One region of the Micrococcus sp. 63XJN7_8_ISO-PGPR-S23-253 genome, then DNA from elsewhere that is predicted to be linked to it. Evidence: riboswitches for the same ligand, from Rfam matches in the RefSeq annotation. Region 1 holds a riboswitch; the other holds the start of a gene.
The links. A riboswitch is a leader RNA that binds a small molecule or an ion and turns the genes downstream of it on or off. The one in region 1 is predicted to bind S-adenosylmethionine.
Positions count from the first base shown of each region.

Region 2: it holds a riboswitch for S-adenosylmethionine, as region 1 does, so the genes downstream of both, AC0VX4_RS01595 (flavin reductase family protein) here and AC0VX4_RS08125 (O-acetylhomoserine aminocarboxypropyltransferase/cysteine synthase family protein) in region 1, are expected to answer to the same signal.

Region 1 is NZ_CM149673.1:1,755,615-1,759,001, reverse strand. It holds gene AC0VX4_RS08135 (CPBP family intramembrane glutamic endopeptidase) at 1-658, shown strand, start outside; gene AC0VX4_RS08130 (VOC family protein) at 677-1,315, opposite strand; SAM riboswitch class IV at 1,493-1,608, shown strand; gene AC0VX4_RS08125 (O-acetylhomoserine aminocarboxypropyltransferase/cysteine synthase family protein) at 1,739-3,106, shown strand; gene metX (homoserine O-acetyltransferase MetX) at 3,103-3,387, shown strand, end outside.
Region 2 is NZ_CM149673.1:339,703-343,089, reverse strand. It holds gene hisD (histidinol dehydrogenase) at 1-168, shown strand, start outside; gene AC0VX4_RS01605 (RNA-binding S4 domain-containing protein) at 179-547, shown strand; gene AC0VX4_RS01600 (hypothetical protein) at 624-1,025, opposite strand; SAM riboswitch class IV at 1,427-1,546, shown strand; gene AC0VX4_RS01595 (flavin reductase family protein) at 1,620-2,144, shown strand; gene AC0VX4_RS01590 (cold-shock protein) at 2,383-2,586, shown strand; gene AC0VX4_RS01585 (hypothetical protein) at 2,791-3,090, opposite strand; gene AC0VX4_RS01580 (FMN-binding glutamate synthase family protein) at 3,221-3,387, opposite strand, start outside.

The sequences.
Region 1 (3,387 bases):
CCTGACCTACCAGCTGCTCGGCATCGGGTTCGCGCTGGTGCCGGTGGCCCTCGTGCTGCACCTGATGCACCTGCGCGGCCGGAACCCGTTCCGGGTGCTCGGCCTCGACCTGCGCCGCCCCGGCCGCGACCTGGCCTGGGGCCTGGGCCTGTTCGCGGCCATCGGGCTGGGCACGCTCGGCGTCTACGCCGCCGGCCGTGCCCTGGGGATCACGACGGCGATCGTCGGCTCGGCGCTCGGTCAGAGCTGGTACCAGGTGCCGGTCCTGCTGCTCTCCGCGCTGCGGCACGGACTGCTGGAGGAGGTCATCGTGGGCGCCTGGCTCGTCGACCGGCTCGGGTATCTGCAGCGGCTGCGCGCCGCGGGGCTGGCGCGCGATCCGGCACCGGCCGTGCCGTCGTCGTGGGTGAGCGCCGAGGGGCTGTACCTGCCGACCCGCGCGGCCGTCGTGGTGTTCGCCCTCGCGCTGCTGCGCGGGGCGTACCACCTGTACCAGGGGATCGGGCCGGGCGTGGGCAACGCCCTGATGGGCGTGGTGTTCGCGCTCGTGTTCCTGCGGGTGCGCCGGGTGATGCCGCTGGTCATCGCGCACGCGCTGCTGGACGCCGTCGGGTTCGTCGGCTACCCGCTGCTGGCGCGGGCGGGGCTGCTCGGTTGAGCGGCCCCGCCCCCGCGCTCAGAGCGTGATCTCACCCTTCGGGGTGCGGAAGGTGACCGAGACGATGCCCGGGGTGCCGGAGGGCGCGACGTACTCGATGTTCACGTCCTGGACCTGGCCGTCCTCGTCCTCGCCGCCGAGCCACTCGGCGAGGCGCTCGGGGGAGCCGGCGATGTTCAGGTGCTCGATGGTGGCCTGCGGCTCGGCCGCCTGCGAGGGGTGCATGTCCTCCTGACCGTCGGCCCAGCGCAGGATGTACGGCAGCTGCGGGTCCGCGAGGGTGCCCTTGATGCCGATCTGCCGCCAGGACAGCTCGCGGCCGTCCGGGAAGCGACGGTTGCCGGGGACGGCCTCGCGGCCGAGGCGGCGCTCGAACCGGCCGATGTCCGGGGTGGCCACGGCCCAGCTCATCCAGCCCCCGCCCTGCTCGGTGCGGGCGCGCACGAGCTGGCCGAACGGCGCGCTGAGGGAGGCCGGGTGGTCCAGGGCCTCGACGACCTCCAGATACTGCCCCTCCGTCATGGGAAACAGTGCGTTCTGGGTGCCGAAACGTGGGTGGACACCGCCCTTGATCCGCTCGATGCCCAGCGTCTCGGCGATGCGGGCGACCGTGGCGTCCAGGCCCTCGGGGCCGGCGGCGTAGGACACGTGGTCCATGCGACAGGTGTGCACTGCGCTGTTCCTCTCCGTTCCCGGGCTGCCCCGGGGGTTGACCTGGTGCGAGTCGAGGGGCGTCGAGCCCTTGACGGGTCGGGTGCCCCGTGCGGAGAGCGTATCCGCGTGTGACACGCGTGACGAAATCGTGGCGGGGCGGCGGGCTACACTCGGAGGCACGGTCACGAGAGTCAGCAACAGGCCCCGGCATGCTGACCGGCAACCCTCCTTCCGCGGTGGGGTGCCCCGGGTGACGACCAGGCCGGCCCCACAACGGATGCCGGCAAGCGCGGGCCGATCCCACGGCCCCTCTCGACGGCGCCGGGTCATCTCCGGCACCTCGACGACGCCGGTCCGCGGATCGGCACGTCGGCCGGCGGGCGGGGCGGCCGGGTCCGGCCCCTGAACCCTTCAGGAGGGTCCGCCATGACCGACCAGCCCACCCCGACCCCCGACGCCTGGGGCTTCTCCACCGCGCAGGTCCACGCGGGCGTCGCCGTCGGCCAGCACGCCTTCGGTGCGACCGCCCTGCCGATCTTCCAGACCACCTCGTACGACTTCCCGTCCGCCCAGGTGGCCGCGGACCGGTTCGCCCTCAAGGACCTCGACCCGCTCTACACCCGCATCGGCAACCCGACGCAGGGCCCGGTGGAGGAGAAGATCGCCGCGCTCGAGGGCGGTGTGGGCGCGCTGCTGCTGGCCTCCGGTCAGGCGGCGACGACGTTCGCGATCCTCAACGTCGCCGGCGCCGGCGACCACGTGGTCGCCTCGGCCAGCCTCTACGGCGGCACGCAGAACCTGTTCAAGCACACCCTCGCCAAGGTCGGCGTCGAGACGACGTTCGTGACCGACCCGGACGACCTCGAGTCCTGGCGCGCCGCCGTCCGGCCGAACACCACGGCGTTCTTCGGCGAGACCCTCGGCAACCCGCGCGGGGACGTCCTGGACGTGCGCGCCGTCGCCGACGCCGCCCACGAGGCCGGCGTGCCGCTGATCGTGGACAACACGCTGGCCACCCCGTACCTGCTGCGGCCGATCGAGCACGGCGCCGACGTCGTCACCCACTCCGCCACGAAGTACCTCGGCGGGCACGCCGCGGCCATCGCGGGCGTGATCGTCGACGCCGGCACGTTCGACTACGCGCAGCACGCCGAGCGGTACCCCGGCTTCAACGAGCCGGACGAGTCCTACCACGGCCTCGTCTACGCGCGGGACCTCGGGGTGGGCTCGCCGCTCGGCGCCAACCTGGCCTTCATCCTCAAGGCGCGCGTGCAGCTGCTGCGCGACTACGGCTCGGCCATCTCCCCGTTCAACGCGTTCCTGGTGAACCTCGGCCTGGAGACCCTCTCCCTGCGGATGGAGCGGCAGGTGGCCAACGCGGCCGCGGTGGCGCGCTGGCTGGAGGGCCGCGACGACGTCGAGCACGTGGTCTACGCCGGCCTGGAGTCCAGCCCGTGGCACGAGCGGGCCCAGCGCTACCTGCCGAAGGGCGCGGGCGCGTTCGTCTCCTTCGAGATCGCGGGCGGCCGCGAGGCCGGGGCCGCGTTCGTGGACGGGCTCACCCTGCACCACCACGTGGCCAACATCGGCGACGTCCGCTCGCTCGTGGTGCACCCGGCCTCGACCACCCACTCCCAGCTCACCGACGACGAGCAGCGCGCCGCCGGCGTCACCCCCGGCCTGGTGCGGCTCTCGCTCGGCGTGGAGGACGTCGAGGACATCCTCGCCGACCTCGAGCGCGGCTTCGCGGCCGCCGCCCGCCGCGGCGACGACGACGCGGGGGAGCGGGCATGACCGCCGTCGCCACGCGTCCGTCGCGCACCGCGCTGCCCCGCGGCGGTCGCCACCGCCTGCGGGTCGGCGAGCTGCGCACCGAGACCGGCGGGCTGCTGCCCGACGTCGAGCTGGCCTACGAGACCTGGGGCACCCTCGCCGCCGACGGCGCCAACGCCGTGCTCGTGCTGCACGCCCTCACCGGCGACGCGCACGTGGCCGCGCACGAGGAGGACCCGACGCCGGGCTGGTGGGACGCCCTCGTCGGCCCGGGCCGCGCCGTGGACACGGACCGGTGGTTC
Region 2 (3,387 bases), 1.1 Mb from region 1:
ACGGCCCGTTTCTCGTCGGGTCTGAACACCGTGACGTTCCTGCGCCTGCAGCAGCGCATCCGCTACACGGAGACCGGGCTCAAGGAGGTCGCGGACGGGATCGGCGTGCTGGCCGAGGACGAGCGCCTGCCCGCGCACGGCGCCGCGATCCGCGCCCGCTTCGCGTGAGGGAGCGGGAGTGAGCGGCGTCCGCATCGACGCGTGGCTGTGGGCCGTGCGGCTGTACAAGACCCGGTCGGCGGCCACGGCGGCCGTGCGCGCGGGCCACGTGCGCATCGACGGCGAGCCCGTGAAGGCGGCGACGCCCGTCGTCGTCGGGAACCGGGTGCGGGTGCGCCAGGACGGACGTGAGCGGATCCTCGAGGTCACCGGGCTGATCGCCAAGCGGGTGGGCGCCCCCGTGGCCCGGCAGCAGTACGTGGACCACTCCCCGCCGCCCGTGCCGCGTGAACTGCTCGCCGTGCCGTACCGCGAGCGCGGCGCGGGCCGGCCCACCAAGCGGGACCGCCGGCAGCTGGACGCGCTGCGCGGCCGCGACAGACGCTGAGCGTCTCAGTCCTCCCCGATCCGAACGGCCCGGGCGGGCCACCGCCGGAGCCGACGGTGGGCCGACGCCCGCGCCGTCATCCGCCGAGAAGTTTCGTGACGGCCACCCGGAACGGGCGATCGTTCTCCACCTGCACCGTGACGGTGAAAGGCCCGTCCTTCTGGCGGGGAGGCAGGCCTGCCGACCAGTCACCGCACATGGCCTCGGACCCCGCCTGCCACTGCCCCTTCGACGTGGGCGAGTCGGAGACGTACACGTCGCTCTTCCCCGTCGCATCGGACGGGCACACGAGCTGCACGCGATAGCGCTCCCCACGGCGCGCATCGTCCAGGGTCACCTGATACTCCCCCGTGCCGACCCCCTCCTTGACGACGGTTTCGGACGCCGTGTCGATGTACTGCGTCCCGGGCTGATCCGACGTGCTGTACTCACTCAGAGTCATGCCGCCGTCCTGGAAGAGCTCGTCCGGAAGCGGCACCGGCCCCTCGTCGGCCCACGTGGTGTCGGACGGGACCGGCGCCGTGGCACGGGCAGGGGAAGACGGTGCCACCGAAGGGCTGGACGCACCAGTCGCGCTGGAGGAGACGCTGCTCTGGGAAGCGGAGCATCCCGAAATGGCGGTACTGAGGAGAGCGGCGGGGACACGGCGGCCGACAATGCCGCACGCCTCGTCGTGATGTCCATCCGCATGATCTGATCCCTCTCGGCGAACCGTCTGCGGGGGCCGCGGGCCGCGATCTCGAGCCTCCCCCCTCGAGTGACTCGATCCTGGCCGGGGATGCCCGGTGTGTCAAGCGTCACATCGGAGGAGCTCGCATGACGCCGGGCGACCGCCGTGCTTTGACCGCCCCACGGACCCGTCCGTAGGCTGGTCCCCAGAATCACGAGTTCCCGTCATTCACGGCCCTGGCCGGCGGGACGGCAACCCTCTCACGCAGTAGTGGGGTGCTCCAGGTGATGATTCGGCCCCTCGGACACCCCGACGGGCAAGTACCGCGCCTCTGCGGATCCGGGCGATCCGCGTTCCCGCCGTCTGCGGAGCCGCGTCAGTCATCGGAAGAGGACGCGCGCCATGACCCTGACCCACGAACCCCACACCGCCGCGTGGGACACCGACCTGTCCCTCGGCAACCTCCGCTCCGGCCTCTCGGCCTTCCCCACCGGGGTCGTCGCGCTGGCGGGCCTCGCCGACGACACCCCCGAGGTGATGGTGTCCTCCTCCTTCGGCGTGGGCATCTCCTGGGAGCCGGCCCTCGTGTCCTTCTCCGCGCAGAACAGCTCCCGCACCTGGCCGCGCCTGCGCCGGGCCGGGGCGATCGGCGTCTCCCTGCTCGCAGCGGACCAGACGCCGCTGTGCCGTCAGCTGGCCTCCCGCGAGGGCGACCGCTTCGCCGGTCTCGACGTGCACCACAGCCCGCACGACGCCCTGCTGATCGGGGGCTCCTCGCTCTGGCTCGAGACGCGGGTGCACGCCGAGGTCCCGGCGGGCGACCACACGGTGGTGCTGCTGGAGGTGACGGCCTTCGCGGATCACACGGACGCCGCTCCCCCGGCCGCCCTGCACCGCAATCTCTTCCACGGCCTGCGCGCGCTCTGAGCGAACTCCAGGTGAACAATCGGGCCCCTGGTTCCCGGTCGGCGAGATCCGTGCAATGATGGAGCCCGAAGTTGATCAAGCTGTATCCCGCCATCTTCACTGCTCGTCAGCCCGGCCTCGCCGGCGTCGATGAGTGTTGGGCAAGCGGTTCAGTCTCGCCGCTTCACCCGCGTTCCACATCCGGGCCGCGGTCCAACACCGCCACCGCACCGCGGGGGCGCATCGAAAGGACACCATCATGGCTGTCGGTACTGTCAAGTGGTTCAACGCTGAGAAGGGCTACGGCTTCATCGCCCCCGAGGACAACTCCGCGGACGTGTTCGTGCACTTCTCCGCCATCCAGGGCTCGGGCTTCAAGGAGCTCCAGGAGAACGACCGCGTCGAGTTCGAGACCCAGGACGGCCCCAAGGGCCTCCAGGCCGCCAACGTGACGAAGCTCTGATCTTCGCCTGACGCACGGCTTCCGACGCCCCCGGTCCGCACGGACCGGGGGCGTCGTCGTGTGCGCTTCCGTGCGCCCCGCACACCCCCGCACTCCGCCGCACGCCCGTTCGACCGCGGCGCTGCGACATCACCGCAGGGCAGCACTGCGGTGATGTCGCTGAAGCGCGGTCCTCTGCGGTGGGTCTGATCCTGGCCCTGCGCGTCAGGCCGCGCCCCGCCGGCCCACGTGGCGACCCAGCAGCAGCACCACGCCCAGGGCGAGCAGATACCCGCCCGCGACGACGGCGAAGCCGGCCCGGTAGTCACCCGCGACGGCGGCCGCCGCGAACACGACCGTCATCACGGTGCCGAGCTGGCCCGAGGTGACGTCGAGCCGCTCCATCACGACCGTGGCGGAGGCGGAGACGCCGTAGTTGAACAGGGGCCCGGCGCCCATCGCCGCCAGCAGCACCCACAGCAGGGCCGCGGAGGGGCGGCGCGCGGCGGGGGCGGGAGGGGTCACGGCCCCAGGCTAGCCCGGGCGCCCGGGCTGCCCCGCCGAGACGACCGACGCCCTGCGACATCACCGCCGGTCAGAACGGCGGTGATGTCGCAGGGCGTCGGCCACATAGGGTCAGCCGGGCGGGGACAGGTCAGCCGACGCGGCCCTCCCCACGGTGCTCACCCTCCACGCGGCCGGTGGTCCCCCGCTGGGTTACCTCCGCGCCGTCCTGGCGCTCGGGCCGCTCGCCGGCCTCCGCCGGCAGGCCCTCGTTCTCGTCGGTGGGCGTCTCGCCGGCGGTGGCGGCGGGTGCCGGGC